Regions from separate parts of the Rhodococcus sp. NPDC058639 genome, predicted to be linked through region 1. Evidence: riboswitches for the same ligand, from Rfam matches in the RefSeq annotation. Region 1 holds a riboswitch; the other holds the start of a gene.

Evidence for each region. A riboswitch is a leader RNA that binds a small molecule or an ion and turns the genes downstream of it on or off. The one in region 1 is predicted to bind S-adenosylmethionine.
Region 2: linked by a shared signal. The riboswitch ahead of ACFWU2_RS02965 (aminotransferase class V-fold PLP-dependent enzyme) and the one ahead of ACFWU2_RS10945 (putative leader peptide) in region 1 are both predicted to bind S-adenosylmethionine.

The regions. Positions count from the first base shown of each region.
Region 1 covers NZ_JBHXRF010000005.1:625-14,149, forward strand. Annotated here, with positions in the region: gene ACFWU2_RS10905 (LLM class flavin-dependent oxidoreductase) at 1-744, opposite strand, end outside; gene ACFWU2_RS10910 (DUF1684 domain-containing protein) at 741-1,511, opposite strand; gene ACFWU2_RS10915 (NtaA/DmoA family FMN-dependent monooxygenase) at 1,508-2,878, opposite strand; gene ACFWU2_RS10920 (LLM class flavin-dependent oxidoreductase) at 2,892-3,998, opposite strand; gene ACFWU2_RS10925 (dipeptide ABC transporter ATP-binding protein) at 3,988-5,598, opposite strand; gene ACFWU2_RS10930 (ABC transporter permease) at 5,595-6,494, opposite strand; gene ACFWU2_RS10935 (ABC transporter permease) at 6,487-7,500, opposite strand; gene ACFWU2_RS10940 (ABC transporter substrate-binding protein) at 7,504-9,147, opposite strand; gene ACFWU2_RS10945 (putative leader peptide) at 9,223-9,336, opposite strand; SAM riboswitch class I at 9,330-9,423, opposite strand; gene ACFWU2_RS10950 (LLM class flavin-dependent oxidoreductase) at 9,486-10,529, opposite strand; gene ACFWU2_RS10955 (GNAT family N-acetyltransferase) at 10,526-11,032, opposite strand; gene ACFWU2_RS10960 (FAD-dependent oxidoreductase) at 11,029-12,162, opposite strand; gene ACFWU2_RS10965 (ABC transporter substrate-binding protein) at 12,185-13,153, opposite strand; gene ACFWU2_RS10970 (amino acid ABC transporter ATP-binding protein) at 13,216-13,525, opposite strand, start outside.
Region 2 covers NZ_JBHXRF010000002.1:1,840-20,331, forward strand. Annotated here, with positions in the region: gene ACFWU2_RS02955 (M1 family metallopeptidase) at 1-245, opposite strand, end outside; gene ACFWU2_RS02960 (Pls/PosA family non-ribosomal peptide synthetase) at 251-4,156, opposite strand; SAM riboswitch class IV at 4,373-4,489, shown strand; gene ACFWU2_RS02965 (aminotransferase class V-fold PLP-dependent enzyme) at 4,559-5,872, shown strand; gene ACFWU2_RS02970 (hypothetical protein) at 6,071-6,664, shown strand; gene ACFWU2_RS02975 (winged helix-turn-helix domain-containing protein) at 6,722-7,240, opposite strand; gene ACFWU2_RS02980 (YbaK/EbsC family protein) at 7,467-7,940, opposite strand; gene ACFWU2_RS02985 (crotonase/enoyl-CoA hydratase family protein) at 8,044-8,874, shown strand; gene ACFWU2_RS02990 (inorganic diphosphatase) at 8,983-9,474, opposite strand; gene dacB (D-alanyl-D-alanine carboxypeptidase/D-alanyl-D-alanine-endopeptidase) at 9,639-11,045, shown strand; gene ACFWU2_RS03000 (zinc-dependent metalloprotease) at 11,042-12,073, shown strand; gene tilS (tRNA lysidine(34) synthetase TilS) at 12,049-13,092, shown strand; gene hpt (hypoxanthine phosphoribosyltransferase) at 13,113-13,667, shown strand; gene ftsH (ATP-dependent zinc metalloprotease FtsH) at 13,921-16,386, shown strand; gene folE (GTP cyclohydrolase I FolE) at 16,461-17,078, shown strand; gene folP (dihydropteroate synthase) at 17,111-17,932, shown strand; gene folB (dihydroneopterin aldolase) at 17,929-18,297, shown strand; gene folK (2-amino-4-hydroxy-6-hydroxymethyldihydropteridine diphosphokinase) at 18,294-18,492, shown strand, end outside.

The sequences.
Region 1 (13,525 bases):
GTCGACCGCGTCGACCGTGGTGCCCGGACTCACGTGGTAATTGGCACCGAAGGGCAGCCCGAGCCGACCCGCCAGGTCCGCCGACGGCCCCGCGCTCGAACCGAAGAGCCACACCTGAAGGTCGGCGTTCTCACCGGGGGTGGCGTGCAGGTCCGTTCCGTCCGGTGCGGTGAATGTGCCCTGGAGGAACGCGAGGATGTCGCCGACCTGGCTGTCGAACTCCGGAGCCTGCGCTCCCGGTTGCTGCAATACCCCGAAGCTCGCGGCCAGCCGCGACGAGGAGAGCAGTGTCGCAGGAGAGAAGGGCGGCGGGATGACGAGTCCGTCCCGAACTTCGATCGGACGGGCCACGGGTTCGGGTGCTCCGGATGCAACGGCGGCGAGCGCTTCGGCCCGTCGCTGTCCCGACCTGCCCAGTCCCAGATCGATCCGTCCCGGATACAGCGCGTCGAGCGTCCCGAACGCCTCGACGATCCCGACGGCTGTGTTGTGGCCGAGTTGCACGGCGGCAGCCCCGACCCGAATCGTCTCTGTCGCAGCAGCTATGGCGCCGATCAGCACGACCGGCGACGACGACGCGACAGCCACGAAGTGATGCTCGGCGACCCAGTACCGCCGGTAGCCCCATGCCTCGGCGTGACGCGCCAGATCGATGCTGTTGCGCAGCGCCTGCGCCACGGTCGACCCCTCGCTGACCGGAGAGAGGTCGAGGATGGACAGCGGCACCGGGTTCGACGCGCTCATGCCGGCGCCTCGCCGGTACGCGGGTTGCGTTCACCGGCGTCGACTGCGAACGGCAGACGGTTCTCCGGAGGCGCGACCGGGCACGTGGCCGCGTCGGTGAAAGCGCACGGCAGGTTCGCAGCCCGCGTGAAATCCAGTACGACGCTGCCGTTCCCGGATCGTTCTGCACGGAGAGTCCTCGCAGCCGGATAGGTGGTGACACCACTGGTCGCGTCGGTGAACAGGATCTGCAGCGGCCCTTCGGCGTCCCCGAAGGCGACGAGTTCGTGTTCGGCACCGTCGTGGCGGAAACGGACGACGCCGGCCGCACGGTGGTGGTGTTCGAGTCCGTCGACGACCGCTCCGGTGGTGACGACGCGCTCGTCGTCGAACGGGGTGAACCGTCCTGTCAGTCGCCACGCCGGATCCGGGTCGTACGCCGGGATGTGCGTGAACGACTTGAGGGCGGGAGCCTCGCGGTCGTGGATGCGGATACCGAATCGCCCGGTGCGCTGGATGACCTCGACGAACCCCCGATCGAACTCCACTTCCGCGCCCGGAGCACCTTCGGCAGGTTCGAGCCGTGTGATCTCCCCGTCCAGATCTCGGACCACGGTCGTGCCGGCGACGTGCCAGCGTCCCGGCACCTCCTCGAATCGGGTGGGGGTGCCGTCGAGCCAGTGCAAGGCGGTCAGGCTCAGCCAGCCGAGGGGCCGACGGAGGCTTTCGTTGCGCTCGGTGTGCCACTGTTGCCAGTCGGCGACGAACCGGTCGAGTGTCGTGGTCACGATGCACGGACTCCTTCTGTGACGGTGCGCTGGTCGGCTACCCCGAGGTGGCCGCGCAGGGTGGTGGTTCCGTAATCGGCGCGGAAACTGCCGCGCTCTTGGAGAAGTGGCACGACCTGGTCGACGAAGTCGTCCAGTCCTCCCGGTGTCAGGTGCGGTACGAGGATGAAGCCGTCGCTCGCGTCGGTCTGTACGTAGAGATCGATCTCGTCGGCGACCTGCTGCGGCGTCCCGACGAATTGCTGGCGTGCGGTGGTCTCGATGACGAGTTCGCGGATGCTCAGGTTTTCGGCGTCCGCCTTCGCCTTCCATGCCCGCGCGACTGCCAGCGGGTCCTTGGCGTGACGCACCCGGCCACGGGTGATGGTCACATTGTCTTCCGGTTCCACATCGGGCAGCGGACCGTCGGGGTCGTAGGACGAGAGGTCCTTGCCCCAGATCTGTTCGAGGAACGCCAGGGCGGTCTGCGGACCGACCTGTTGCAGCCGGATGTGCCGGGCACGTTCCTGCGCGTCTTCGGGCGAGTCCCCGAGTACGAATGTCGCGGCGGGGAGAATCTTCAGGTCGTCGTGAGTCCTGCCGTACTTGGCGAGCCGACTCTTGACGTCCGTGTAGAACGCGCGCCCTTCCTCGAGGGTGCCGTGCCGGCTGAAGATGGCGTCGGCCCGGGCGGCGCCGAACTCGCGGCCCTCGTCGGAGTCCCCGGCCTGAAGCAGTACGGGATGGCCCTGTGGGCTGCGCGGAACCTCGAAGCGTCCGGTGATGTCGAACTGGGTGGTGTGGAGGTCGACGGGGGTGATCGCCTCGTCGGATGCGAACACTCCACTGGCGCGGTCGATCACCGGGGCCCGGTCACTCCAGCTGTCCCAGAGTGTGCGGACCGCTTCGACCACCTCGTGCGCCCGGACATACCGCTGCGAGTGATCGAGGTACCCGCCCCGCCGGAAGTTCTCGCCCGTGAACGCATCGGAGGACGTCACGAGATTCCACGCGGCCCGACCACCCGAGAGGTGATCGAGAGTCGCGAACTGCTTGGCCAGTTCGTACGGCTCGTTGAACGTGGTGTTGATCGTGCCGGCCAGGCCCAGGTGGGTGGTGGCGCCGGCCAGCGCTTCGAGCACGGTGAGCGTGTCCGGTCGGCCCACCACGTCGAGGTCGTGGATGCGGCCGCGGTGCTCTCGCAATCGCAATCCCTCGGCAAGGAAGAAGAAGTCGAATTTTCCGCGTTCGGCGGTGCGAGCGAGATGCAGGAACGACGCGAAATCGATCTGGCTTTTCGACGCCGGGTCGGCCCAGACCGTGGTGTTGTTGACCCCCGGGAAGTGCGCGCCGAGGTGTATTTGCTTACGTATCGTGTTGCGGGACACTGATGTCAGCCCTTCAGTGAGCGGAAGTGAAGCGGTTGGCGGGCCGGTCGAGACCCAGTCGTTCGCGCAGGGTTCCGGTGACGAGTTCGGCGGCCGGCCGCAACGCCGGCAGCACGTCGGCGACGAGGCGTTGCGTGGTCGAAGACAACGCGAGGGGTCGAAGAACGACGCCGTCCACGCCGCGCACCCCGTCGAGCAGTTCGACGAGTCCGCGGGACGTTCCCCGGTGGAGCACGGTTTCCGGACGGTAGTGCGCACCGGCCCAGTCCTCGAGCCGGGAGAAATCGTCCGTAGCGTCGCCGTCGCTCGCGGCGAGCAACAGATCCACGTCGAGCAGGACATGGAGGCGACGGCCGTTCGCGGCGGCGCGCACGCGGTCTGCGAGATCTTCCGCCGCGCGCAGATCTGTCGCGCGAATCCGTACGAGATCGGCTCGCGCAGCGGCGAAGTCGAAGGAGTGCTCATCGCTGATCGTTACTGCGATGAGCGGCTGTCCCTGTGGGGACCGCGGCGTGATCGACGGGCCCTTGACGGAGAAGTATTCACCCTCGAAATCGATGTAGTGCAGCTTGTCGCGGTCGACGAATCGGCCCGTCTCCACATCCCGTATCTCGGCATCGTCCTCCCAGCTGTCCCACAGTCGGGAAGCCACCTCGGCCGCCTCGTGGGCTTCCGCCCACAGTGACCCGTCGTGCTGGGCCTCTTTGCGCCCGAACAGCCGTGTCGGAGCGTCACCCCGGGTCACCGCGACCTCCCATCCGGCGCGGCCGAGAGTGGTGTGGTCGATCGTCTGGATCGCCTTGGCGACATGGAACGGTTCGGTATGGGTAACGGTCGCGGTGGGGATCAGTCCGATCCGGGACGTGGCGGTGGACAGCCGCGCAGCAATACCGACCGCTTCGAGGCGACCGCGCACGGTGTTCTCGGCGGAGGTGACGCCGAAGTTGTCGGGCAGGAAGGCGAAGTCGACACCCGCCCTGTCGGCACTCCCGACGAGGTCGCTCCAGTACCGTGCAGTGAAGAGGTCCTCGGCGCGCGAATCGTCGCGTCGCCACGACGCGGGGTGGAGACCGGTGCCCGCGAATTCGACGGCGAGCAGCAATTCCGAACTATCGGGCATGACGAACCTTCCCTGGGATGGCGTCGAGCAGCATCTTGGTGTACTCGTGCCGTGGGTTGTCGAAAATGTCTGTGGTGGTGCCGCATTCGACGACATCGCCGGAACGCATCACAGCGACGGTGTCGCTGATGTGGCGGACGACGGCGAGATCGTGGGAGATGAACAGGTAGCTCACACCGAGCTCGTTCTGCAGTTCGGTGAGCAGGTCGAGGATCTGGGCCTGAACCGACACGTCCAGTGCGGAGACCGGTTCGTCGAGCACCACGAGTTCCGGTTGCAGCGCGAGGGCTCGTGCAATTGCGACGCGCTGGCGTTGCCCGCCCGACAACTCGGCAGGTTTGCGCTCGAGGTGGGACGGCGCCAGCGCCACCTGGTCGAGAAGCTCCGCGACTCTGGTGCGACGCTCCGCCCGGGTTCCGATACCGAAGGCGTCGAGCGGTTCGGCGACGATCTCGCGTATCCGCAGTTTCGGGTCGAGCGACGCGTACGGGTTCTGGTGGACGATCTGCACCCGGCGGCGCAACGCCCGCAGTTCGCGGCCTCGCAGCGCGGTGATGTCGCGCCCGTCCAGCTGGACCGTCCCCGTCGTTGCGGTGTCGAGCCGGATCGCGATCCGTGCCACGGTCGACTTCCCTGATCCTGATTCCCCCACCAAGGACAGCGTCCGGCCGCGGTGCACATCGAACGACACGTCTCGCACCGCCTCGAGCGAGGATTTCCGGCCGATGCGGAAGGTTTTCGACACGTGGGAGACGGACAGGATCGGATCGCTGCCGTTGTCCCGGCCGACGCGACGAGGCGCATCCGCCGAACTCGGTGCCGCAGCAATCAGCGAACGCGTGTATGCGTGCTGCGGGTTGTCGAGTACCTGGAGCGCCGGCCCGGTCTCGACGATCCGTCCGTCCTTCATCACGACGATGCGGTCGGCACGGTCCGCAGCGACACCCAGATCGTGGGTGATCAGAAGAACCGAGGAACCGGTTTCCGCGATCCGCTCCTCGAGATGGTCGAGGATGCGTCGCTGCACCGTGACATCGAGTGCGCTCGTCGGCTCGTCGGCGATGACCAGTTCGGGGCGGCATGCGAGGGCGATACCGATGAGCACCCGCTGTCGTTGCCCGCCCGAGAGATCCTGCGGGTACTGCTCGGCACGCAGTTCCGGGTGGTCGAGCCCGGCCTCGTCCAGAATCCGCAGAGCGTCGATCTTCGCGGTGCGGCGATCCGCACGGCCGTGGATCCGCAGCACTTCGGCGATCTGGTCGCCGATGCGGACGACCGGGTTGAGCGAGGTGGCCGGATCCTGCGGGACCAGGCCGATGCGTGCGCCTCGAAGTCGTGTCCATGCCCGTTCGGGGAGTTCGTCGAGGCGCTGACCGTCGAACGTGACCGTGCCACCGGTGACCCGGCCGCTCCCCGACAGAAGACCGAGAATCGCGTGCGCTGTGGTCGATTTCCCCGATCCGGACTCGCCCACCACGGCCACGACCTCGCCGCGAGAGACGGAGAAGTCGATTCCGTCGACGGCGGGGACCGTATCCCGCCCCGAGCCGTACACCACGCGCAGATCGCTGACCTCCAGGAGAGGGCGGGTAGTGGTCATCGGGTACCTCGTTTCTCGACGGCGTGGCCGATGCGGTGAGCAGCAAGCACCACCGCAACGATCACCAGGCCGGGCAGAGTGGTCATCCACCAGGCGGTCGCCAGATAGTTGCGGCCTTCCGAAATCAGCGACCCCCACTCGGGTGTGGGCGGCACCGCGCCGAAGCCGAGGAAGCTGAGCGACGAGACCGCCAGGACGGCCATGCCGAATTCGACTGCGGCGAGGGCAAGGACCGGCGCGTACGAATTGCGCAGCACGTGACGGCGCAACACCGAGTGCCACCGTGCACCGGAGGCGAAGGCCGCTTCGACATACAGTGCGCGCCGCACCCGCAGCACCTCCGAGCGCATCACCCGGGCGAAGTTGGCGACGAGCCCGACGCCCACGGCGATCGCCACGTTCACGGTTCCGAACCCCAATGCGGTGACGAGTGCGAGCGACAGCAGGAGAGCGGGAATCGACAGCAGCACATCGACGATACGCATGAGCACCGCGTCGAGAACGCCGCCGACCGCCCCGGAGAGCAGTCCGATCGCCGAACCCGCGACGAGTGCGATTCCGACGGCGAGGAGCGTCGCGGTGAGCGACAGCGCCGCCCCGTGCACGACCCGCGTGTAGACGTCGCGGCCGATGTTGTCGGTGCCGAACCAGTGCGCGAGGCTCGGGCCCTCCAGTTTCTCGGCGGGTATCCCCACAAGCGGGTCACCGGAGGCGAAGACGGACGGGAAGAGCGCGAACCCTACCGCGAGGAGCAGCACGCCGGCCGAGACCACGACGACCCCGTGCCGCTGCACCTGCACCACACCCGCACGCCACCGCGACGGACGACCCACCGGTGTTCCTTGCCGCGGCGAGGCACCCGTGTGCAGTTCTTCTCGAGTCAAAGTGTCAGACAAGAGCCTTCACCTCCAAGCCGGTATCGTGCGCGGCGGGTTCGCGCTCGACGTCCGGCGCGACGCCCTGTTGCCGGCGGGCGCCGACGATCCGCGGGTCGATCAGCGGATACAGCAGGTCCACGGCGAGATTGACGAGAACGAACACGGCCGCGGAGAACACGACGATGCCTTGCACGACCGGAATGTCCTGCGTCATCACCGACATCTGTGTCAGCCGGCCGATACCGGCGCGCGAGAACACCGTCTCCACCACCACCGACCCCGCAAGTAGCGACCCGACGAGGACGCCGGCGATCGTGAACGTCGGAATGCTCGACAGTCTCAGGGCGTGCCGCAGCTGGATACGCAGGCGGGAAGCGCCTTTCGCCCGGGCCGCTTCGATGAAGGGCTGGCGCCACGTCGAGGTGAGGCTCGCGGCGAGCACCTGTGCGATCACCGCCGAGACCGGCAATGCCAGCGTGATCGCAGGCAGAATCAGATGTTCGATGCTCTGATCCCCGAATGCCGGCACAAGCTTCAGACGGAACGAGAAGACCTGGAGCAGAATCAGCCCCACCCAGAAGGTCGGGACCGCGACACCGAGCGGGGGCAGGGACAGCAGCGCGTTGCGCAGCCAACCGACGCGGGTGTACGTCGCGAGCAACGCAACCGCCGTTCCCCCTACCACCGCGGCCGTCAACGCTGTGGAAGCGAGGACCACCGTGCTCGGAAGTGCCGCGCCGATCGCGTCGGTCACCGACTGTCCGGTCGAGATGGAGGTACCGAAGTCACCCCGGATCGCGCTACCCAGCGCATTCCGGTACTGCGTCCACACGGGTTGGTCGAGTCCGTACCTGGCCTGCAGTTCGGCGATCGCCGCGGCGTCGACGGGAGTGCCGTTGTCGCCCGACGCGGCCATACTCACCGGATCGGACGGCAGCAGATAGAGGACACCGAACGACACGGTGAACGCAGCCCACAACACACCGACCGCCTGCAGAACGCGGGATACGAGATAGCGCACCACGGTTTACTCGCTCAGCCAGGTGTCGAAGAATTGCAGTCGCGCCGACGCCTCGAAGGCAAGATCCTGCACGTTCGGGCCGACACCGATCGCCTGTGACAGCTCGACCGTCGGGACCCACAGACCGTTGTCGAGCACGAGTTGCTGTGCCTGCCGGATCAATTGCGCACGCACCACCGGATCGGTGGTCGTCAATTGAGCGGTCAGCACCTCGTCGAGCTGCGGGATCGGTCCACGCCGGTTGATGTTGCGTCCGTCGAGCCCGAAGGCCGTGCGCAAGATGTCGCCATCGGCGCGGGTGCTGTTGTAATACGACGACTCGTAGTCACCCGAGTTCTGCCGTGCGGTTTGCTCCGACATGGATTGCAGGTCGAGTTGCAGGTCCACGCCTACGGCACGAAGCTGCTGCTGGACGAGTTCGAGGATCGCCTGGTTTCCCGCGAACACGGGGCTGAACAGCACGGGGAAGCTCAGCCGCTGTCCGTCCTTGACCCTGACCCCGTCGGCGCCGGGGACCCATCCGGCCTCGTCGAGGATGCGCTGCGTCTTGTCCGGGTCGTAGGTGACGTCGTCGAGCGCGGCGTAGCCGGGGGTGGCCGAGGCCAGTGTGCTCGTCGCCGGCTCGAAGTCGGGTCCGAGGACGGTATCGACGAGTTCCTGCCGGTTGATCGCCGACAAGAGCGCGGCGCGGACCGCGGGATCGGTGAGCACCCCACGAGTGACGTTGGGCTGGAACCCGAAAGGAATTCCGGGATTCGACGTGGTGAGAATGCCTCCACCGGCAGCCTCGATCTGGGGGGCGTCCTGCGGCAGCGCATCCGAGATCGCATCGAGCTGTCCCGACGCGAGAGAACCTGTGCGCACACCGGATTCGGGAACGATCGAGAACTCGATGCGATCGAGATACGCCTCGCCGTCGTGCGCGAATGCCTCCGATCCCCACGAGTATCCGGCACGTTTGACGAGCGTCACGGACTTGTCCTGCTGGTAGTCCTCGAGCACGAAAGGTCCGGTTCCGGAAAGATCTCCGGCGCAACGCTCCTCGGCGCTCTTCGCGGCGTCCTTGTCGGAGAGCAGACCGAGCTGCAGTGTCGCGGTGGCTTGGAGAAACGGAGCGTTCGGCGCAGAGAAGTTCACCTGTGCGGTGTGCTCGTCGACCACGGTGGTGCCGGTATAGCCGGCGAGGTAACCGACGGCGCTCGGGGCCTTGACGCCGCCGATGCTGTTCACGATCGCGTCGAAATTGTTCTTGACGGAGGTCGCGGTGAACGGTGTTCCGTCGCTGAAGGTAACACCGTCCTTCAGCCGGAAAGTGAACTGCGTAGCGTCGTCGTTGGCATCCCAGCTTTCGGCGAGCCACGGCACGATCTCGCCGGTTTCGGGGTTCTGATCGGTGAGCGAGTCGACCACCTGGCGTGCGACGTAGATGGTCTGGTTGGTGCCGGCTTGGACCGGATCCGCGCAGGTGGGTGCCTGCGACAGGCCGTACCGCAGTGTTCCGCCGGGCTGCGGAATGCCACCACCGGGTGTGGCCGCCGACGAATCGGACCCGCACGCGGTCAGACTGCCGGCAAGTGCCGACGCGGTGAGGGCGGCGACGACGACGCGGCGGGAAGCGGATATGGACGAAAGTGGCACCTGTGGCTCCATGATCTCGGCACGGCGCCGGCAGCCGCGCGAATGCGAGGTGGCCGGGCCGGAGTAGACGTGCTGCGGGAGAATGCTTTACGAAACGGGGACCGCGCGGCGGCGACAGAGTGCGCCACTGTGGCGGCACAGGTCGACGTGCCGGCGCGACCACGATCCCACCGAAGGCCGATTTCTCATGCTGTCCTCCATCGTTCCCGGCGGTAGCACCCTCACCTGCGAGGCAGGGGGTTGCTGCGACGTCGTCGAGCCGGGTCTCTCGGTCGCTCTGGATGGTCGTGGCAGACGCTACGCATCCCGCCGCGGGTGGCACACGCTTACGCTCAGCGTGATCGAAACCCCTACCGGGCGACGAGCCGGCCCGGGATCGCCGCACGCAAGGCCGGCGCGACCTCGCTCTGGAACAGTTCGAGACTTGCACGCTGCTCCGCGCTGGTGAGGCCGCCGCGATCGGCGGTGACGTGCATGACCTCGTGCCCGAGCCGTTCGTGATAGCGCAACACCTTGTCGATCACCTGCTGCGGGCTGCCGATCAGCGCGGAACTGCGCTCGACGAAGTCCTCCACGGTGCCGAAGACGCTCGGCTGGCCGGCCTCGCGTGCGAGTCGCAGCCGTTGTTCGAACAACGGGCGGAACCGGTCGACCGCCTCCTGCGACGTCCGCGTCACGTACAGCCCCGCAGTTCCTGCACCCACCCGCGCCGCTGCGGGATCGTGTCCGTACTCCGCCCAGCGCTGCCGGTAATAGCCGATGAGCTCGGCATAGGGCTCGATCGGGTTGGTCACGTTGGCCGAGAACACCGGGTCGCCGTACTTCGCCGCCAGATCGACCGAATCGCGACTCGTTGCGCTGCCGTGCCATATGGTCAGGCGGCGTTGCAGTGGACGCGGCACTGTGACCGCATCGGTGAGCGGCGGTCGGAAGCGCCCCTCCCATGTCGCGGTCTCGTTCTCCCACAACAGCCGGAACAGTTCGTAGCCTTCGCGATTGCGGTCCCACTGATCGTCGGGGGTGACGTGGAACAGCTCCGCTTGTGCGGTGCCGTTTCCCTTGCCGATCATCAGGTTCAGACGCCCACCGGACAGATTGTCGAGGGTCGAATAATCCTCGAACGCGCGCACCGGATCGAGCAGACTCAGCGTGGTCACTCCGGTCCACAGTTCGAGCGTCGACGTGCGTGCGGCGATGTTGCTGAGCACAACCGGCGGCGACGACGACAGAAACGGGTGTTCGTGCCGTTCCCCGACCGCGAACCCTTCGAACCCGAGTTGTTCGGCCAGCACCGCCGTATCCACCACTTCGCGAAGTCGTTCGGCGGGACCGAGCATGTCTCCGGTCACGGGGTCGGGTTGGTGGGTGATCAGGCTCAGCAGCAGGAATCTCACGCGGACTCCACCTTTCGGGTCAGGAATTTCTCGAACGGGTGTGGGCCGATCTCCTCGGCGGGGCGGGTCACGTCGTACAGGGCGGTGTATCCCGCGGCGAGATAGAGGCCGACAGCTTCGGGTTGGCGCCACCCCGTCGTGAGATAGATCCGGGCGTACCCGCGCAGCAGCGCTTCGGTTTCCAGTTCTGCGAGGACGATGCGGGCGAGTCCCCGCCGGCGGTGCCGCCGGGAGGTCCAGATGCGTTTGAGTTCGGCGGTGTCCTCGTCGTATCGCCGGAATGCCCCGCCCGCGACCGGTTCCCCGTCCTCGACGACGACGAGCAACGCCCCGTGTGGCGGGGCAAACTCCTCGCCGGGGTGCGTGATCAGCGCCTCGACCTGTTCTTCGAGCGGGCGTTCGTACCGAGTGCTGTATTCCACCGCGAGTTCGGCCAGCAGTGGCGCCGCGCGAGGGTCGTCCTGCGAGACTGCGTGTATCTGCAGGCGGCGGGTATCGCTCACCGGGCCACCACACCGACGCGGGCACCGACACGGAACACATCCGGTGAGACGGCGGTTCCGTCGACGAGTCCCGTCACCAGTTCTCCGACCGCGGGTGCGAACTTGAATCCGTGTCCGGAAAACCCTGCGGCGACGGTGACATCACCGATCCGGTCGATCACGAAGTTGCTGTCCGGTGTCGTGGTGTACAGGCAGGTGTCGGCGACGACGGTGCCGGGGTCGACGCCTGGAAGCCAGGTCTCCGCATACTCGACGAGTCGCCGGACGCCGTCCGGATCGGGTGCGAAGGTACGGGTCCTGGGGTCCACTTCCGGCCCGGTGCCGTGTTCGCCTATCTTGATTCCGTCGTCCGACCCGAGGCCGTAGATCCCCTCGGTCACCAGACCCGCACCCGGATGGTGGACGAAACTGGGCCAATCGTCGGGTGCGAGGGGAGCAAAATGGGCCGGTTGCTCCTGGGTGGTGCGCAATCGGGGAAGATCCGGGACCGGTGCGATACCTCCCTCGGAAAGGAGTCGCGACGACCACGCTCCGGCGGCGATCACGACATGGCCCGTCCGTACCACATCGCTGTCGGTGATCACTTCGACGCACCCGGCGACACGGCGCAGTTCCCGCACCGTGGCGCAGAACCGGACGTCGGCGCCCTCGAGCGCGGCCGCCCGATGGAGTGCCACGACCGCACGGTCCGCGTGCAACCTGCCGGCACCGGGGTGATGCACCACCGTCGTATCGAATCGGATCCCGGGCCAGCGTTTCTCGGCCGCGGCAGGCTCGAGGACTTCGGCATCGATTCGCAGCGCGTCCAGTACCCGGGCGCGAGACAGGACCGTGGCCGGTGAGCCGTGGTCGACCGCGCCGGTCAGGGTGAGCAACTCGTGCCCTGTCGCGTCCTGGAGTTGCCGCCACAGGGGCAATGCCGAGGCGGCGAACGCGGTGTAGAACTCCCCGTCGTAAGCCTGCCGGTAGATGCGTGAACTTCCGTGCGATGCGCCCCGCCGGTGGCCCTGCTCGAACTGCTCTAGCAGGACCACCGAGCGGCCACGGGCAGCGAGACGCCATGCGGCGCTCGATCCGATGACACCGCCACCGATCACCACGGCGTCGACCCGTGAATTCGCCCGACTCATGTTCTCTCCTTCAGATTCCGAGTCAGGAAGCGGTCTTGGGCAACCCCGGAGGGTTGATCCGTGAGTCGGCCACGGCCTCGCTGGTGATACCCCATCGCTCGAGGACCTGCGTGTACGTCCCGTTCTCGATGATGTGGTCGAGGGCCTCGTTGATCGCCTGGATCAACCCGTTGTCCTTCTTCGTCAGTACCGCGATCTCGCCCTGGAGGTCCGACCCCGCGCCGGAGAACGTCCCTGCCACTTCGGTTTCGCCCGTTTGCAGAGCGTGGAAGGCGGAGGTGGGGTTGGGGCCGACGTATGCGTCGATGCGACCCGAGCCGAGCGCGAGGTAGTAGTCGACCGCGTTCTGGTAGTAGAGGATGTCGGCCGGTGCAAGACCTGCCTCGATGTTCTGCTCGTTCCACTCGACGAGCAGTGCTTCCTGGTTGGTACCCGAACCGACACCGATCGTGAGCCCGGCGATGTCCTTCGCGCCGTCGAAGGTGATGCCGCTGTCCTTCTTCACCTCGACAGCGAGGCTGTCGAGGCGGTAGGTCGCGAAGTCGTACTTCTCCTTGCGTTCCTCCGTCACGGTGACGTTGGAGATGAACACATCGGCCTCCCCGGAATCGACGCGCACGAAGTTCTGCGCCCAGTCGGCGGCGGTCAACTCGATATCGAGGTCGAGCACGTCCCCGATCAGATAGGCGAAGTCGGTTTCGGACCCGATGATCGTGGTGTCGTCGTCGGCGTAGAAGCGCAACGGTGGAGCGGTGCCGGCGGCGCCTGTCACGATCAGGGTGCCGCGGTCGCGGATCGCCTGCGGTACCTTCGCGGCGATCTCGTCGACCTTGTCGGTCGTGATGCGGTTCTGGTAGGCGGTGAGGTTGTAGCCGGCAGCGGTCGCGGCGTCAGCCTGATCGGGGCCCGAACTGCAGGCGGCGGTACCCAGCACCGCTGCAGCGGTGACGGTGGATGCGAGCAATCTGAGACGGCGGGACGAGGCGAACATCATTACCTTCCATGGGGGGGATATGAGCAGTCGAGTGAATGCGGAGCGATGGTTCGGGCTGTTCAGAGGACCTTCGACAGAAATGCCCGTGTGCGTTCGTGCCGGGGCCGATCCAGGATGTCCGCGGGGGTTCCCTGCTCGACGATCACACCGCCATCCATGAACACGACCGTGTCGGCAACCTCGCGTGCGAAGCCGATCTCGTGGGTCACGATCACCAGAGTGGATCCACCGCGTGCGAGGTCTCGGATCACTTCGAGCACCTCACCGACCAGTTCGGGGTCGAGCGCGGACGTGGGTTCGTCGAACAGGATGACGGCGGGCCGGAGTGCGAGGGCGCGGGCGATCGCCACGCGCTGTTGCTGACCTCCG
Region 2 (18,492 bases), on a different contig from region 1:
CGTCGCCCGTTGACCGTCACCTTGGACACCCGCATCGGCGGCGCCAGGTCGAGTGCGAACTTCCCCCGCACATCGGTGGTCGTCGCGATGATGACGGCCCGACCCTCCAACCGGTTCGCCATGATCTTGTAGGCGAGATCGAGTTCGTACCGCGACACGCGGTAGCCGCGGTTGCCGCTGGTCGGAAGGTACGGGTCGAGGGGACGGTCGGCGGTCACAGGCGGCACCGCCTTCGCGGCTTTGATCGGCTTCACCGCGGTGACCAGTCGCCCGGGGACGTCCACGCCGAGATCGGGTTGCCTTGCCAGCGGGTCGAGGGTGGCACGACGTCGCCCCGCATCACCAGAGATGCGGGTCCGACCGTGGCGCCGTCACCGATCCCCGATGCGGGTAGCGCGACGCACTGGGGGCCGAGGGTCGCGCCGGCGCCGAGAGTCACGGTGTCCATGGCCATGATCCGATCATGGAACAAGTGTGTCTGTACAACGCACCCGCGTTCCACCGTCGCGCCGTCGCCCAGTGTCACGAGGTCCGCTTCGGGCAGCCAGTAGCTTTCGCACCACACGCCGCGTCCGATCGTGGAACCGAGTGCGCGCAACCACAGGTTCGTGGCGGCGGTGCCCGTCGCCGCGCGCGCGAACCACGGTGCGGCGACGGTCTCGACGAAGGTGTCCGATACTTCGTTGCGCCACACGAACGAACTCCACAGCGGGTGTTCTTCTCGGCCGATACGGCCGACGATCAGCCATTTCGCCGCGATCGTCACGAGGCACGCGACCGCGCCGGCGGCCATCAGCACCACACCGCCGAGCAGGGCGGCGATCCGGTACCCGAAGTGCGACGCGAGCGTGTTGAGCGTGAAGAGGACTCCCAGCCCGATCCCGAACGTGACGATCATGGGGACGAGCCGGCAGGTCTCGACCAGACCGCGTGCGATCCGCAGCTTCGGCGACGGTGCGAAGGTGCGGCTCACATCGCTGTCACCCGCGGCGCGGCGCAGTCGCACCGGGGGACTGCCGAGCCAGGACGACCCCGATTTCGCTTTCTCCGGTGCGGCCGAGAGGACCGCGACGAGACCATGCTTCGGGACACGACGGCCGGGCGCCGCCATACCGGAATTGCCGAGGAACGCCCGCTTCCCGACCTTGGCGTGCGAGATGTAGAGCCAGCCGCCCCCGAGTTCGTACGACGCGACCATCGTGTCGTCGGCCAGGAAGGCTCCGTCGGCGACCTTCGTGAACTTGGGCACCATGAGCACCGTCGACGCCTCGACGTCCTTGCCGATATCGGCGCCGAGGAGCCGCAGCCAGCCCGGGGTGAGCATCGAGGCGTACAGCGGGAAGAGGAAGGTGCGCGACGAATCCATCAGGCGCTCGGTGGCCCACACCTGCCAGCCGACGCGGCTCCGGACCGGATGCCAGCCCTCCGTCATGCGAATCGACAACAGCCGCACGGCGATCAGCGTGGTGAGTGCGAAGACGAACATGGTCAGCAGCGCCGCGACCGGAAGCATCGCGAGGGACCGGGGAACGGCGTCCGCAATGGTCGCGGTGTTGCGCACCCCCCACACGAGTAGCGCGACACCTGCCGCGATCGACGCGATCGGCAGGCCACCGAGGAGGAGGGAGGTCAAGGCGTACACCGGAATCCAGCGGGCTCCGCGGGGCGGTGCCTCGGCGGGCCAGGGACGGTCGGCCTTGCCGATTTTCTTGGCCGGCGATCCAGCCCAGTGCTGCCCGGACTTCACGCGCCCGAACACCGCGGAGCCGGCCTCGACTTCGGAGTTCTTGCCGATGCGAGCACCGGGGGCAAGGAACGAGCGGGCACCGACCGCCGCGCCGGCACCTACCCGAATGGTGCCGATGTGGACGAGGTCGCCGTCGACCCAGTGACCCGACAGATCGACCTCGGGTTCGATCGAGCAGCCGTCGCCGAGTTCGAGGAATCCGGTGATCGGGGGAAGGCTGTGCAGATCGACATCTCGTCCCACCTTCGCTCCCAGCGCCCGAGCGTAGTTCCGCATCCACGGGGCGCCCGAAATATTCGTTGCTCCGACGGCGTCGGACAGGCGCAGCGCCGCCCACAGCCGCAGGTGCACCGAGCCGCCCCGCGGGTAACTTCCGGGAACCACATTGCGGAGCAACAGCCGCGCCGCCACGACGGCAATCGCCATGCGCCCGGGAGGGGTCAGGAACAGGGCGGCACCGAGGGCGGTCCACCACCACGACAGGGTGACCGTCCACGGCACGTCGACGACCAGGCTGACGACGTTGTTGAGGATCGCGAGCCAGACAACCCACTGCAGCCCGGTGAGCGTCATGAGCGGCACGGTCGCGACGATCTGCGCGAACTGTGCGCGACGGGACACCGGAGCGACCACCCGGTGCGTGGCAGCGGTCGTCGGAGCCAGTTCGTCCAGGTAGACGGCGAGGGATCCGAGGCGCGGCCGGTCGTACAGCTGTGCGACGGTCATTTCCGGGTAGCGGGCACGAATGGCGGTCACGAGCTGGGCGGCGGCGAGCGAACCCCCGCCGAGTTCGAAGAAGTCGTCGTCCAGGCCGTCGATGGGAGCGCCGAGGATGTCGGTCCACAACCCGGCGAGCCACGCGGCGGTGGGGTCGAGACCGAGGGCATCGATCGAGTCGGCGTCTGCACCGGGGAGCGGCCACGGCAAGGCGTTGCGGTCCACTTTCCCCGATGTTCGCGTGGGGAGTTCGTCGACGCGGGCGAGCCGGGGGACGAGGGCGGCAGGAAGCTGCTCCGACAGGAGGTCGTGGGCGGCCGCGAGATCGAAGTCGGGGTCCGTCGAGGCGAGGTAGCCGACGAGAACCGAGTGTCCCGTCGCCGTCGTGCGGACGGCGCAGGCGCCGCCGGCGACGCCGGGAAGGTTCTGCAAGGCATTGTCGACCTCACCGAGTTCGATGCGGCGTCCGCCGATCTTGACCTGATCGTCGGCACGGCCCTGGAACAGCAGTCCTTGCCGGTCGAGCACGACGAGGTCACCGCTGCGGTAGGCGCGCGACCACCCGAGACTCGGCATGGGTGCGTACTTTTCGGCATCCTTCGCCGGGTCCAGATATCGCGCCAGCCCCACACCGCCGATGACGAGTTCACCGGTTTCTCCCTCGGCGACGGGGTTGCCCTCGGCGTCGACGACAGCGAGATCCCAGCCGTCGAGGGGCAGCCCGATGCGGACCGGACCGGAGCCGTCCATGAGTGAGGCGCACGCGACGACGGTGGCTTCCGTCGGACCGTAGGTGTTCCACAACTCTCGTCCCGGAACAGCAAGCCGTTCGACGAGGTCCGGCGGGCACGACTCGCCGCCGAAAATGAGCAGCCGCACCGCTTCGAGAGATTCGGCCGGCCACATCGCGGCGAGGGTCGGCACGGTGGAGACGACGCTGATGTCACGGGAGATCAGCCAGGGTCCGAGGTCCATACCGGACCGGACCAGTGAGCGCGGAGCGGGCACCAGGCACGCGCCGTGGCGCCACGCGAGCCACATCTCCTCACACGAGGCGTCGAATGCGACCGACAAGCCGGCCAGTACCCGGTCTCCCGGCCCGATCGGGGCGTCTCGGCAGAACAATCGTGCTTCGGCGTCGACGAGCGCGGCCGCGTTGAGGTGGGTCACCGCCACACCCTTCGGGGTGCCGGTCGAGCCCGACGTGAAGATGATCCACGCATCGTCGTCGAGCCGTGGACCGCGCAGCGGCGGGTCGGCCCGTACGGGGGCGGTGCCGGGACCGATGCCGTCGTCGGTGACGACGGCGGTGACCCGGGCCTCGGAGAACACCAGGTCGGCGCGTTCGTCCGGGTCGTCGGCGTCCACGGGAACGTAGGCCGCGCCCGCGGCCAGAATCGCCAGGATGGTGACATACAGCTCGGCTCTGCCCGAGGTCATCCGAATTCCGACACGATCACCCGCTCCGACGCCGGCGTCGAGGAGGGTGTACGCGCCCACCCTGACCTTCTCGACCAGTTCCGCGTAGCCGATGACGCTGGTGCCGTCGTCGATCGCCGGTGCGTCGGGATGCGCCTCGGCGGTCGCGCGCAGGATGTCGACGAGGGTGCGGGGTGGCGGTGCGTGCGACGCGCGAAGAAACTCTGCGGGGATCACAGAGCTGCGGGGTTCAGCGGGGAGTGGGGCAGGCAAGTCCGCGGCGTCCTTCTACTCGATGGTGCTCCGGTTATCTCACGTTCAAGTGGACACGAGGTGAACGTCGGGGCGCGCCACCGCCCCGGGTGTGTCGCGCCCCGGCCGAACCCGAGGCGGTATTTCGGCAGGTCCGCGGCTTTCGTCCGCAGCGTCACGGTCGGTGCACCGCATCCGGTTTGACACGAGACCGCCCGACTGCAATCCTCTTCGGCAGGTCATGAGTACCAGCATCAAGCCCCGGCTTGCTGGTCGGCAACCCTCCGCCGCGGTGGGGTGCTCCGGGTGACGACCTGGCTGTGATTCCAATACCGGACACGGCAAGCGCGGACTCCGCCGGCGATCGTTTTCCTTCGTCGTGGCGATTACCGACGGGTCCCTGGATCGACGAGGGATTTTGTCATGACTGCTGTATCTGCCCCCGCCTGCATCGCGCCGTTCGCACACGTCTCCGGGTGTGACGTGCAGGTGCCGCTCGTGCAGGGTGGCACCTGCACCTACGCCAACTTCGATTACGCGGCGAGTGCACCTGCACTCGCCACCGTCACCGAACGCATCGCCGAGTTGCTGCCGTACTACGCGAGCGTCCACCGCGGCGCCGGATACGCCTCGCGCGTGAGCACCGCGAGCTACGAGGACTCGCGAGAGTCGGTGGCACGCTTCGTCGGTGCCGACACCGATCAGGTTGTCGTCTTCACCCGCAACACCACCGATTCGCTGAACCTGCTGGCGGGCGCGGTGCCCGGCGACGTCGTGGTGCTCGATATCGAGCACCACGCGAATCTGCTGCCGTGGAAGAACTCCCGGGTTGTCGTGGCAGCCGACTCGATTGCGGAGACCGTGCAGCGTATCGCGGAGGAGCTGAACCGGGCGCCGGCCGCGCTGCTCGCCGTCACGGGTGCCTCCAACGTCACCGGTGAAGTGCTGCCGATCTCCGAGCTCGCCGCCCTGGCTCATTCGTGCGGTGCGCGGATTCTCGTCGACGGTGCACAGTTGGTGCCCCACCGCAGCGTGGATCTCACTGCCGACGGAATCGATTACCTCGCCTTCTCCGGTCACAAGCTCTACGCCCCGTTCGGCGCCGGAGTGCTCGTGGGACGCCGCGACTGGCTCGACACCGCCGAGCCGTACCTCGCCGGTGGCGGCGCGGTGCGCGAGGTGAGCCTCGACGGTGCCGAATGGGCTTGTGCCCCTGCGCGACACGAGGCCGGGACACCGAACGTACTCGGGGTTGCCGCGCTGGCCGCGGCATGCGACACCCTCGGCGGATTCGACACCGAGGCCGCGGCGCGGCACGAGGAAGAACTGTGCCGCCTGCTCGTCGACGGACTGAGTGGCGTCGAGGGCGTCGAAATCCTGAAGTTGTGGGACGACTCGCAAGACTGCGTCGGCATCGTGACCTTCACCGTGGACGGATACGAACCGGGTGAGGTGGCGTCGTACCTTTCGGCCGAGCACGGAATCGGAGTGCGCGACGGGCGTTTCTGCGCGCACCCGTTGCTCGCCCGCGTGGGACGCCCGGGTGGGGCGGTGCGCGCGTCGCTGGGGTTGGGTAGCTCGTCGGCAGACGTGGACCGGCTTCTCGCCGCGCTGCGCACTCTGGTTGCGCAAGGACCTTCGTGGACGCACGCGAAGACCGACGGCGTGTGGAGCCCGGCACCGGAAACCCGGCCCGGACTCGCGCAGTCGGGAGAGGGTGCGCCGCAATGCATCTGACGGCGATCGTCACGGTCGACAATTCCCCACGGGCTCGGTAGGGTAATCGCATGATCTCGGAGGCGACAACCACGGCGCACTGGTGCCGTCGGCATGTCGACCTGTGCCGCACGGCCTCCGGCACCTGTCCGGCCTGAGTTCTCTCCGCACGCTTTTCTTCAGCTGCTGCCACTCACGGCAGATTACGAGAGGTCACTCATGTCGTACAACGATTCTGCCTACCCGGATTCTGCGCAGCGGTTGCTGCGCGTGGCGGTCGAACTGTCCGGGCGGTCCGGGCCCGATTACTGGGCCGATCTCACCGTGGGCCGTCCGGGCGAACCGCCACTCGATCCGGCCGCACCGTCCGGCAACGTGATTCGCGTTCGCGCCGCAGACCTGCGGGAAGCGGGGAAGATTCGCGATCGGATCCGCAGCGAGGCCGCCTCGGAGGGCCGTGACCCCGACGCGGTGACAGTGCTCGTCGATCTCGAGGTGCTCGTCGATCCCGATGCACGTGCTGCGCGCCGGCACGCCCGCATTGAGGGGACGACCGCCCGCCGGGAACCGGGCACGCTGTCGTATGTGGGGACTCCCGAGGGGCTTGCGAGCCTCATCGCCGACGTCCACTCCGTCGGGGTGGCGGACGGCGTCACGCTCATTCCCGTACCCGTACCGTTCACTGTCGAACATCTCGTCGACGGCACGCTCCCGTGGCTCGAAGCCCGCGGACTGCTGACGGTGTCACCGACTGTTGTGGAGGTTCTGCGACGGTTCGGTGAGGGGGTAGGTCCCGCGGCACGCGCGTCGTAGCCGGACACCGAGACCAACGAAGGGGCAGGAGATTTCTCCTGCCCCTTCGTTTGTGCTCTAGGCGCTTCGCCGGTGGAGAGGCGTGACGATCTGGACGCGCGCATCGGGGTCGAAGCGGTACCCGGCTCCTCGGACAGTGGTGATGATGTCGCCGAACCTGCCGAGTTTCGACCGGATCCGGGAGACGTGCACATCGACGCTCCGGTTACCGCGTTCGGGATCGATGTAGCCGGCACCGAGGGTGCGCAGAGTCGAGCGGGGAACCGCTGTGCGAGGGCGATCGACGAGATAGGAAAATATCTCGAACTCGGTGTGGCTCAGTTCTACTCGGCTGCCGTCGAGCACCAGACCGCGAGCGGGCAGGTCCACCACGAGCGGTGCGGGCCCCGGGCTGAGGAGCGTGTGTGTGCGTGCGCCGGGAAGAAGGCCGGTCGCTGTTTCGCGGAGCGCGTCGGCGAGTGCCGCGAGGTCGCCGGGGTTGACAGCTCCCGTGTCCGAAACTTGCACGATCAGAACAAGTTCCGGCTCGTCGACTGACGCGGTGCTGCTTGCGCGTTCGAGGTGGTCGGTGGTCATCGAAGACTCCGCTCGGAGAATGGATATCGGCGCGCCACGTGACGCATATGCCGCGGGTGACGATCGCGGTTGCCGGGAAAGGAGGAGGGCTGGTGCGTATCTCAGCGTGCACACAGGCTCGAGCGGGTGCGGCACAGGTCGACGTGCCTGCGGCTCCACGCTCGGTCGGTCATGAGTCGAAGTGTACCGCGCGTCGCACTTCGGGTGGTAGCCGAGCGATACCCCTTCAGTCCACGTCCACGTCGATTCCCGCCGTGACGCGCATCAGTTCGGGGTACGTGGTTCGAAACAACGTGTTCGCGCATCCACCCGCCGCCCACAGTTCGGCGTGGTCCTTCAGTGACAGATCGATGTAGGTCGGAAGGTTGGTGGGATGTCCGAGCGGGGCGACGCCACCGACAGGCTGGCCGGTGACCTCGACGACCACCGAGCGGGGTGCCGGCACCAGGGTGCCACCGAGGCGCTCGCCGGTGCGGTCGAGTGCGACCCGGTGTGCGCCCGACACCAGGAGCAGGATCGGTTCGTCGTCGAGAAGGAACACCAGTGACTTCACGATGGCGCCCAAGTCGGCTCCCACCGCCGCCGCGGCCTGTTCCGCAGTGGTCACGGAGTCGGGTTGCCGGGTGATGAGCCCGTGGTGTCCACGAGCGATGAGCGTGTCGGCGACACGGGCCACGTTCGGGTGCCAGAACCTGCTCATGAGTCAAGAGTAGGACCTGATCATCGGGGACGAATACGCGAAACGCCCGAGTAGTTTCGGGGCGGTGGCAGTGCTCGCCGACGAAGGACATTACTCTCGAGTAATGACCGATCACACCAGTTGGAAAGCGTTCACCGTCGAGCACAAGGACCACGTCGCCCAGGTGACGCTTATCGGCCCCGGCAAAGGCAACGCGATGGGCCCGGACCTGTGGTCCGAGCTGCCCGTCCTGTTCGCCCAACTCGACGCAGATCCGGACGTGCGTGCCGTCGTGCTGGCCGGCGCGGGCAAACACTTCACGTTCGGCCTCGACCTCGTCGCGATGGGTGGTGACCTCGCGGCGGTCCTCGCAGACGGTGCCCGCGCGAAGGCGCGCACCGATTTCCACGGGATGGTCAAGCGCATGCAGGCCGCCATCACGGCCGTCGCCGACTGCCGCAAGCCGGTCGTCGCGGCGATCCAGGGCTGGTGCATCGGCGGCGGTGTCGACCTCATCACCGCGGCCGACATCCGCTACGCGAGTGCCGATGCCAAGTTCAGCGTCCGCGAAGTGAAGGTGGGCATGGTCGCGGATGTCGGCACCCTTGCGCGCCTGCCGTACATCATCGGTGACGGGCACGTCCGGGAACTCGCCCTCACCGGTAAGGACATCGACGCTGCGCGCGCCGAGAAGATCGGTCTGGTCAACGACGTCTTCGCCGACGCCGACGAAGTCCTCGCCGCGGCCCACCGGACGGCTGCGGAGATTGCGGCGAACCCGCCGCTGGTCGTGCACGGGATCAAGGACGTCCTCGATCACAGTCGCTCGGCGCAGGTCGACGACAGCCTTCGCTACGTCGCGGCATGGAACGCGGCGTTCCTGCCCTCAGAGGATCTCGGCGAGGCGATCAAGGCGATCTTCGAGAAGCGCGCGCCCGAGTTCAAGGGACAGTGACGACGGCCGGTATCCCGGCACACCCCCGAAAGGACGAATCTCCCGGCCGATCCGTGGATCATCCGGGAGATTCGTCGTCGCAGGACACTCTGGTGTTCTGCGGCAGGCTCAGTGGCCGCCGTTGTCCTTCAAGCGCGCGATGGAGGCAGTGACCTCGGCCTCGGCGTCGGCGCGGCCCGTCCAGTCCGCGGCTTCGACATGCTTGCCCGGCTCGAGATCCTTGTAGTGCACGAAGAAGTGCTTGATCGCGTCGAGCTCGAACTGCGGCACGTCGCCGATGTCCTGGATGTGATCCCACCGCGGGTCACCTGCGGGGACCGCGAGAACCTTGTCGTCGCCACCGGCCTCGTCGACCATCTTGAACATGCCGACCGGGCGGGCGTCGACGATGACGCCGGGGTACACCGACTCGGGGAGCAGTACGAGGCAGTCGAGCGGATCGCCGTCTTCACCGAGAGTGTTCTCGATGTACCCGTAGTCGGCGGGGTACCCGAACGCGGTGTAGAGGTAGCGGTCGAGCTTGACGCGGCCGGTCTCGTGATCGACCTCGTACTTGTTCCGCTGCCCCTTGGGGATCTCGATGGTGACCTCGAACTCCACGCGCTTGCCTCACTTCGTCGGTGTTTTCGCTCGCCGATACGACATCCGTATCTGCGGTGATGGTCCGGAGAAAGGATAACGGGCGCGGCGCTAGTCTGGACGACGCAGGTACCGGACCACGAAGGCGGCCACCAGGGCGCGAGTGTGCAGGACACAGCGGAGGCGTGTTGGCGGGGCAGGAAAAGATCAAGAAGCAGGGTTCGTTGGTCACACGTCGGCGCCGGAACATCCGGATCCTGTTCGGTATCTGGGCAGCCGGTTTTCTCGCACTCGTCGTGGGCGGCGCATTTGCCGTCTACGACGTGCGCACCACTGCGAGCGCCACGATCGCGCCCGCTCCCGCACCGGTCATCGCGGACCTCGCGGTCGCGCCGGTGGCGGACGATGCCCCGGCTCCGGTCCCCGCAGCCCTGGCCGCCGCGCTCGACGCAGCCGTGAAGAACCCGGCGCTCGGATCGTTCACCGGATCGGTCACCGACGCGGCCACCGGGACCGTCCTGTGGTCCCAGGAGCCCGACCGGCCGATGACCCCCGCATCCACGACGAAGATCCTCACCACCGCGGCGGCGTTGCTCGGCCTGCCCAGCGATCACCGCATCACCACGCGGGTGGTCGAGGGCTCCCGTCCCGGCGAGATCGTCCTCGTCGCGGGTGGCGACCCCACCCTCACCGCTCAGCCCGTCGGCGAAGACGGTTTCTACCCCGGCGGTCCCCGCATCGCCGATCTCGCGCAGCAGATCCAGCGCAGCGGAGCCGTCGTCGACACCGTGGTCGTCGATGTCGGGATCTTCAGCGGAGACCCGCTTGCGGTCGGATGGGACGCCACGGACGTCGGTGACGGGTTCGTCGCACCCATCGAACCGGTGATGCTCGACGGGGGACGCTTGCGGCCGCTCGAAGACGAGTCACCGCGTTCGGCTACTCCTGCGCTGGACGCCGGGCGAGCGCTCGCCGCCGCACTCGGCGCCGATCCCGAGAAGGTCACGATCGGGACGGCCTCGCCGGGCACAGCGCCCATGGCATCGGTTCAGTCCGCACCCCTGCGGACACGACTGGAACAGATGGTGCAGCACTCCGACAACGTGCTCGCCGAAACCATCGGACGGGAAATCGCGATCTCCTCGGGTAGCGCGCCCACGTTCACCGGTGCCGTCCAAGCTGTGACCCGCACTCTTCAGGGCGCCGGGATCGACACTTCCGGGGTCACGCTCGAGGACCTCAGCGGCCTCTCCCTCGACAACCGCATCCCGGCGCGGGTCCTCGACTCGATCGTCGCGCGCGCCGCCGGCCCGGACGCTCCGGCCCTGCGTCCGATGCTCGATTACCTGCCGGTCGCGGGTGCCACCGGCACCCTCAGCGACCGCTACGGCACCACTGCGCGTGCCGGAGCCGGGTGGGTGCGCGCGAAAACGGGCACACTGAGTCTTGTGAGCGGGCTTACGGGATACGTCGTGGACGTCGATGGGCGGGTATTGACGTTCGCACTCATGTCGAACGACCGGTTCCCCAACGAAGCACGACCCGCGCTGGACGATGTCGCGGCCGTACTCCGGGGATGCGGCTGCCGATGAGCGAGCAGGAGCGGGGCCTCGGCGACGCGATCGACTGGGAGTTCGCGGCGGGTGTCGGTGCCCGGCTCGCGCGCTCCGGCCCCGCGATGTCGGGGTATACCCGTGACGCCGCCATCGAGGAGCTGTACGCGGCGGCCGAGCGCGCCGAAGGCCCGGTGCGCGAGCAGACCGGGATGGGTGACGGAACGGTGTCGCCGCCCGCGCGCGTCGTGGATCGTCCCGACTGGGTGCGTGCCGCGGCGGAGTCGATGGCGGACCTCACCGGGTCCGACCGGAGCGGACGCTGGCTCGGTAAGCCCGCGGGCGCGCAGGCAGGCGCGATGCTCGCGTACCTCGCGTCGGCCGTCCTCGGCCAGTACGACCCGTTCTCGCGCACCCTGCTGCTCGTCGCACCCAACGTCGTCGCCGTCGAGCGCGCACTGAAGGTGCCGACCTCGGACTTCCGCCTGTGGGTGTGTCTGCACGAGGTCACCCACCGTGTGCAGTTCGAGCAGGCTCCCTGGATGGCGGACCTCATGCGCGAGTCCACCGCCGAACTCACGGCAGCGGTCGACGAACCGATCGGCGAGGTCGTGAGCAGGTTCGTGGCCGCCGCCCGCGATCTGCGCACTCCCGGCGACAAGCCGATGTCGCAACGCGGCATGGTCGGATTGCTGCGTGCCACGCAGGCGGAACCCCAACGCGAATCGCTCGATCGGATGCTGGCGCTCGGAACGCTGCTCGAAGGCCACGCCGATCACGTCATGGACGGGGTGGGACCGTCCGTCGTTCCGTCGGTGGCACGGATCCGCCGTGCGTTCGACAGCCGGCGCCGGCGCAGCGGCAACCCGATCCACCGCGTGATCCGCGTCGTTCTCGGCGTGGACGCGAAGATGGCGCAGTACGTGCACGGCAAGAGGTTCGTCGACGCCGTCGTCGCGAAGGTCGGCATGACGCAGTTCAACGCGGTGTGGTCCGGCCCCGACGCGCTCCCGACTCTCACGGAGATCGACCACCCGGACGCCTGGATCGCACGGGTGCTGGGCTGACCGTGCCGCCCGCTCCGCTGCTGCCCGAACTGCCCGCCATCCACGAGGTCCGGCTGGCAGTGCGTGCCTGGCTGTCCACACACGATGTGCGCGCGGTAGCCGTCGCGCTGTCCGGTGGCGCCGACTCCGCAGCGTTGACAGCGGCGGCCGTGGCCGAGGCCGCCGAGGTGCACGCCGTCGTCGTCGATCATCGTTTGCAGGAGGGCTCGTCGGACATCGCCGCGCGCGCCGCAGATTTCGCGCGTGCGCGCGGGTGCGCCTCCGTCCGGGTGGTAGCGGTAGAGGTGACCGGCCCCGGAGGGCTCGAGGCCGCTGCTCGAACCGCCCGGTACCGGGCGCTCGACGATGCGCGCGGCGGAATGCCGGTCCTGCTCGGCCACACCCTCGACGACCAAGCCGAGACGGTGCTCCTCGGTCTCGGCCGCGGTTCGGGGCTTCGCTCGATCTGCGGGATGGCGCCGTTCGACGCCCCGTGGGGGAGACCCTTGCTCGGCGTGCGGAGAAGCGTCACCCGGCGCGCATGCGGCGAACTGGGTTACCTCCCGTACGAGGATCCCCACAACGCGGACCCGCGATTCACTCGCGTCCGTTTGCGGACGGAGGCCCTCCCGATGCTCGAGGAGATTCTCGATGGCGGAGTCGCCGCGGCGCTCGCGCGTACCGCCGCGCAACTTCGGGACGACGGGGAGGCGCTCGACGAAGCGGCTGCGGACCTGCTGACCCGTGCCGCGACCCGCCGCGAGCCCGAGGACGACTGCTCACTCGATGTGACGGTGCTCACCGACGCGCCCGCTGCGGTCCGCCGCCGGGCGGTTCGCTTGTGGCTGCTCGGACGCGGTGCACCTGCGCCGAACGACAAGTCGCTGCGCGCAATCGACGATCTGGTGGTCCTCTGGCACGGGCAGGGGGCCGTCGCGGTGGGCCGGGGGCCGGGAGCAGGGACCAGGTTGGTGGTGCTGCGTCGGCGTGGCAGGCTGAGTATGGAGTTCGTCGACCAGCAGCGGTGCGCGGACGACTGACGGAAGGTGGGTAGAACCCGGTGTACGAAGGTGACATTGCCTCGGTGCTGATCTCCGAGGAGCAGATCGCAGAGCGGACGGCCGAACTGGCGGCCTCGATTGCGGAGCGATACCCCGAGGGCGCTCCGGAGGGTGACCTCCTGCTCATCGGTGTACTCAAAGGCGCGATCTTCTTCATGACCGACTTCGCCCGAGCCCTGCCGATCCCGGCCCAGATGGAATTCATGGCGGTGAGCTCGTACGGTTCCTCGACCTCGTCCTCCGGTGTGGTCCGGATTCTCAAGGACCTCGACAAGGACATCGCCGGCCGCAACGTCCTGATCGTCGAGGACATCATCGACTCGGGGCTGACGCTGTCGTGGCTGATCCGCAACCTGTCGACGCGCAACCCGGCGTCGCTCGAGGTCGTCACCCTGTTGCGCAAGCCCGACGCCCAGAAGATCGACGTCGAGGTCAACGACGTCGGCTTCGACATCCCCAACGAGTTCGTCGTCGGGTACGGACTCGACTACAACGAGCGGTACCGGGACCTGCCCTACATCGGCACTCTCCACCCGAAGGTCTACAGCAGCTAGCACCGCGGTGGGAGTGCAGACGCCCCAGATGAGCCGCACGCAGCTCGCCGCGGGTGGGAACAAGGGACGCCGCCGGTTCGTTGTGACTTCGAACGACCTGCTGCGACTCGGCGGCGGTTCGTCGTCACGCGGTAACCTTGCGGTGCCTGGTTGGTCACTGCTCGCGAAACCGCGACCGTACCGGGTGTAGCGCCCTCGACACGACACCGATGACGTCACTATCGAAAGGACCGGCCGGCCGGGCCGAACCTGTATGAACCGCAAGACAGTGTTCCGTAATCTGGCGATTGTCGCCGGCATCCTGTTGGTCATCTACGCCTTCAGCTACTTCGGCGACGACACGCGCGGCTTCACGAAGGTGGACACGTCTGTCGCGATCTCGCAGCTCGAGGCGAAGAACGTCAGCGAGGCGCGCATCGACGACCGTGAGCAGCAGCTCCGGTTGTGGCTGAACAACGGCGACGATGCGACCGAGGGCAGCACCGAGATCATCGCGAAGTACCCCGCGTCGGCATCGGAGCAGATCTTCGATCTGGTCGGTGATTCCGGCGTGCCGAAGTACAACACGCAGGTCACCCAGGAGAGCTGGCTGACGTCGATCCTGCTGTTCGTCATACCGATGGCCATCCTGCTGGTGGTGTTCTTCCTCGTCATGAGCCGGATGCAGGGCGGTGGCCGCGGCGGGATGATGGGCTTCGGCAAATCTCGTGCCAAGCAGTTGACCAAGGACATGCCGAAGACCACGTTCAGTGACGTCGCAGGCGCGAACGAAGCGGTCGAAGAGCTTTACGAGATCAAGGACTTCCTCCAGAACCCGAGCCGGTATCAGGCGCTCGGCGCCAAGATTCCGAAGGGCGTTCTGCTGTACGGCCCTCCCGGTACGGGTAAGACCCTGCTGGCGCGCGCTGTCGCCGGCGAAGCCGGAGTGCCGTTCTTCACGATTTCCGGTTCGGACTTCGTCGAGATGTTCGTCGGCGTCGGTGCGTCTCGCGTGCGCGACCTGTTCGAGCAGGCGAAGCAGAACGCACCCTGCATCATCTTCGTCGACGAGATCGACGCCGTCGGCCGGCAGCGCGGTGCAGGTCTCGGCGGTGGCCACGACGAGCGCGAACAGACCCTCAACCAGCTCCTCGTCGAGATGGACGGGTTCGGTGACCGCTCCGGCATCATCGTGATGGCGGCCACCAACCGGCCCGACATCCTCGACCCCGCGTTGCTGCGCCCGGGACGCTTCGACCGGCAGATTCCGGTCGGCAACCCCGACCTGGCCGGTCGTCGCGCAATCCTCGCGGTGCATTCCAAGGGCAAGCCCATCGACCCGAACGCCGACCTCGGCGGTCTCGCCAAGCGCACCGTGGGCATGTCCGGTGCCGACCTGGCGAATGTCGTCAACGAGGCGGCGCTGCTGACCGCTCGCGAGAACGGCACGGTCATCACCGAGGCGACGCTCGAGGAAGCCGTCGACCGCGTGATCGGTGGGCCGCGCCGCAAGAGCCGCATCATCAGCGAATACGAGAAGAAGATCACGGCCTATCACGAGGGTGGTCACACACTCGCTGCGTGGGCCATGCCCGACATCGAGCCGGTGTACAAGGTCACGATCCTCGCGCGTGGTCGCACGGGCGGGCATGCGATGACCGTGCCCGAGGACGACAAGGGCCTGATGACGCGGTCCGAGATGATCGCCCGCCTGGTCATGGCGATGGGTGGCCGCGCAGCCGAAGAACTCATCTTCCGCGAGCCCACGACAGGCGCCTCGTCCGACATCGACCAGGCGACGAAGATCGCGCGCGCGATGGTCACCGAGTACGGCATGAGCGCGAAGCTCGGCGCCGTCCACTACGGGCAGGAGCAGGGCGACCCGTTCCTCGGCCGGTCGATGGGGACGCAGACCGACTACTCGCACGAGGTGGCGCGGGAGATCGACGAAGAGGTGCGCAACCTGATCGAGGCGGCACACACCGAGGCGTGGTCGATTCTCAACGAGTACCGCGACATTCTCGACGTGCTCGCCGGCGAGCTGCTCGAACACGAGACGCTCACCCGTAAGGATCTCGAGCGGATCCTCGCCGATGTCCGGAAGCGCCCGCGGATCACCGCGTTCAACGATTTCGGTGATCGCATCCCGTCCGAAAAGCCGCCGATCAAGACGCCGCGCGAACTCGCAGAAGAACGTGGCGAGCCGTGGCCGGCGGAGCCGCCGAGCCTGACGAAGCCGCCGCAGCCGCAGAACCAGCCTGACCCGCACGCGCCCAACGGCAGGCCGCAGCACGGCGACGACCGTCAGCCGCAGTACCCGGGTGCGCCCCAGCCGGCGCAGCCGCAGTACCCGGGCGCCCAGCCGCAGTACCCAGGCGCCCAGCCGCAGTATCCCGGCGCTCAGCCGGCGCAGCCGCAGTACCAGCCGTCGGCTCCCGGAAACGGGTACGGCCAGCCTCAGCCGATCCCGGCGTCCGAGCCGCTGCCCGGATTCCCGCCGGCGCCGTACCCGGGTGGACCCCGGCACGCGACCCGGCCCGACTACGGCGCTCCCGCCGGTTGGTCGGCACCGGGCTGGCCGCCGGAGGAACAGCAAGACGAGCGCGGAACCTTCCGGGGCGGTTACCCCGATTGGACCCGCACGGGATCCGACGACTCCGATGAACAACGGGACGAGGGACATCCGACCCCCGAACCGCCACCCACGCAGCCGTGGGAAGGGCCGTCCGGCCAGCGTTGAGACGACGAGCAACTTCAAGAGTGGAGGACTGGCGGGTGTCGGTTGATCACGTGGGTACGGCAGCGGGTTCCGGTATGGACGACGACGACGTGGTGTCGCAGACGCTGAGTGTGGAGGCGGGGCGGGTTTTCGACCAGCCACGTGCAGAGGCGGCCGTGCGGGAACTGCTCATCGCCGTCGGCGAGGATCCTGAACGAGAAGGTCTGCGCGACACCCCGGCGCGCGTTGCACGGGCATATCGTGAGGTGTTCGCGGGCCTGTTCACCAACCCCGACGAGGTTCTCAACACCACCTTCGACGAAGGACACCGGGAACTCGTGCTGGTGCGCGACATCCCGATGTACTCGACGTGTGAACACCACCTGGTCTCCTTCCACGGTGTCGCGCACGTCGGCTACATTCCCGGCCCGACCGGTCGCGTCACGGGTCTGTCGAAGCTCGCACGCGTAGTCGACCTCTACGCGAAGCGCCCGCAGGTACAGGAGCGCCTCACCAGTCAGATCGCCGACGCACTGGTGCGCAAGCTCGAGCCGCGCGGAGTGATCGTGGTCGTGGAGGCCGAACATCTCTGCATGGCGATGCGCGGCATCCGGAAGCCCGGGGCGAGCACGACCACGTCGGCTGTACGTGGATTGCTCCAGACGAGTTCGGCGTCGCGCGCCGAGGCCCTGGACCTCATCCTGCGCCGGTGAGCGTGTTCCAGGCCGAACAGCGGCCGATCGTGATGGGCGTACTCAACGTGACCAGCGATTCGTTTTCGGACGGCGGACGCTATCTCGACCGTGACTCGGCCATCGCACGCGGACTCGAACTCCGTGACCTCGGTGTCGACATCGTCGACGTCGGAGGCGAATCGACACGTCCCGGTGCGATGCGCATCGATCCGCAGGTCGAGGCGGATCGAGTCACGCCGGTCATCGAGGCTCTCACGGCGGAAGGCATCCGTACGAGTGTCGACACGATGCGCGCGTCGGTCGCGGAGGCCGCGATCACCGCGGGCGTGACGATAGTCAATGATGTGTCCGGCGGGCGCGCCGACAGCGACATGGCGTCGGTGGTGGCGTCGGCGGGCGTGCCGTGGATCATCATGCACTGGCGTCCCACCGGCGAGTTCGTGCACGCGGGTGGGTCCGCGCATTACGACGACGTGGTGACCGAGGTGCGCGACGAGCTGCTCACCCAGGTCGACGTCGCCGTGGCCGCGGGCGTCGACCCGTCGAAGATCGTTCTCGACCCCGGACTCGGATTCGTGAAGCAACCGGACCACAACTGGCAACTCCTCCACGGACTGCCCGAGCTCAACGCGCTCGGTTTTCCCGTGCTGATCGGTGCCTCCCGCAAGCGCTTCCTCGGATCCTTACTCGCGTCACCCGACGGTGCCGTGCGTCCGCCTGCGGGTCGTGAAGTCGCGACAGCCGTGGTGTCGGCGCTCGCTGCGACCCACGGTGCGTGGGGAGTACGCGTGCACGACGTGCAGGCCTCGCGTGACGCGCTCGCGGTGGTTCGGGCATGGCAGCACGGCGGCGCGGAGAGGATGCATGTATGAGCGACCGGATCGAACTGCGGGGACTACGGGTCCGCGGCAACCACGGAGTGTTCGATCACGAGAAGCGTGACGGACAGGATTTTCTCGTCGACATCGTGGCGTGGCTCGACCTCGCGCCGGCTGCGGCGAGCGACGATCTCGCCGACACGCTGCACTACGGTGAACTCGCCGAAGCCGCCGCCGCCGTCATCGCCGGCCCGGGACGCGACCTCATCGAGACGGTGGCCGGGGAGATCGCCGACGGCGTGCTCGCCGACCCCCGGGTGTCGCGCGTAGAAGTCACGCTCCACAAGCCGTCGGCGCCGATTCCGCTGACGTTCTCGGACGTCGCCGTGGTGGTCGATCGGACCCGGAGCGCGTCGTGAGCCGGGCCGTGCTGTCGATCGGGTCCAACATCGGCGACCGCGCGGCGCACCTGCGCTCGGTGGTCGAGGCGCTGGGACGGCGTGCCGTGGCCGTATCCGCGGTGTATTCGACGGCGCCCTGGGGCGGGGTCGAGCAACAGGACTTTCTCAATGCGGTGATCGTCGCGGAGGACGCCGCTTTCGGGCCGGACGACT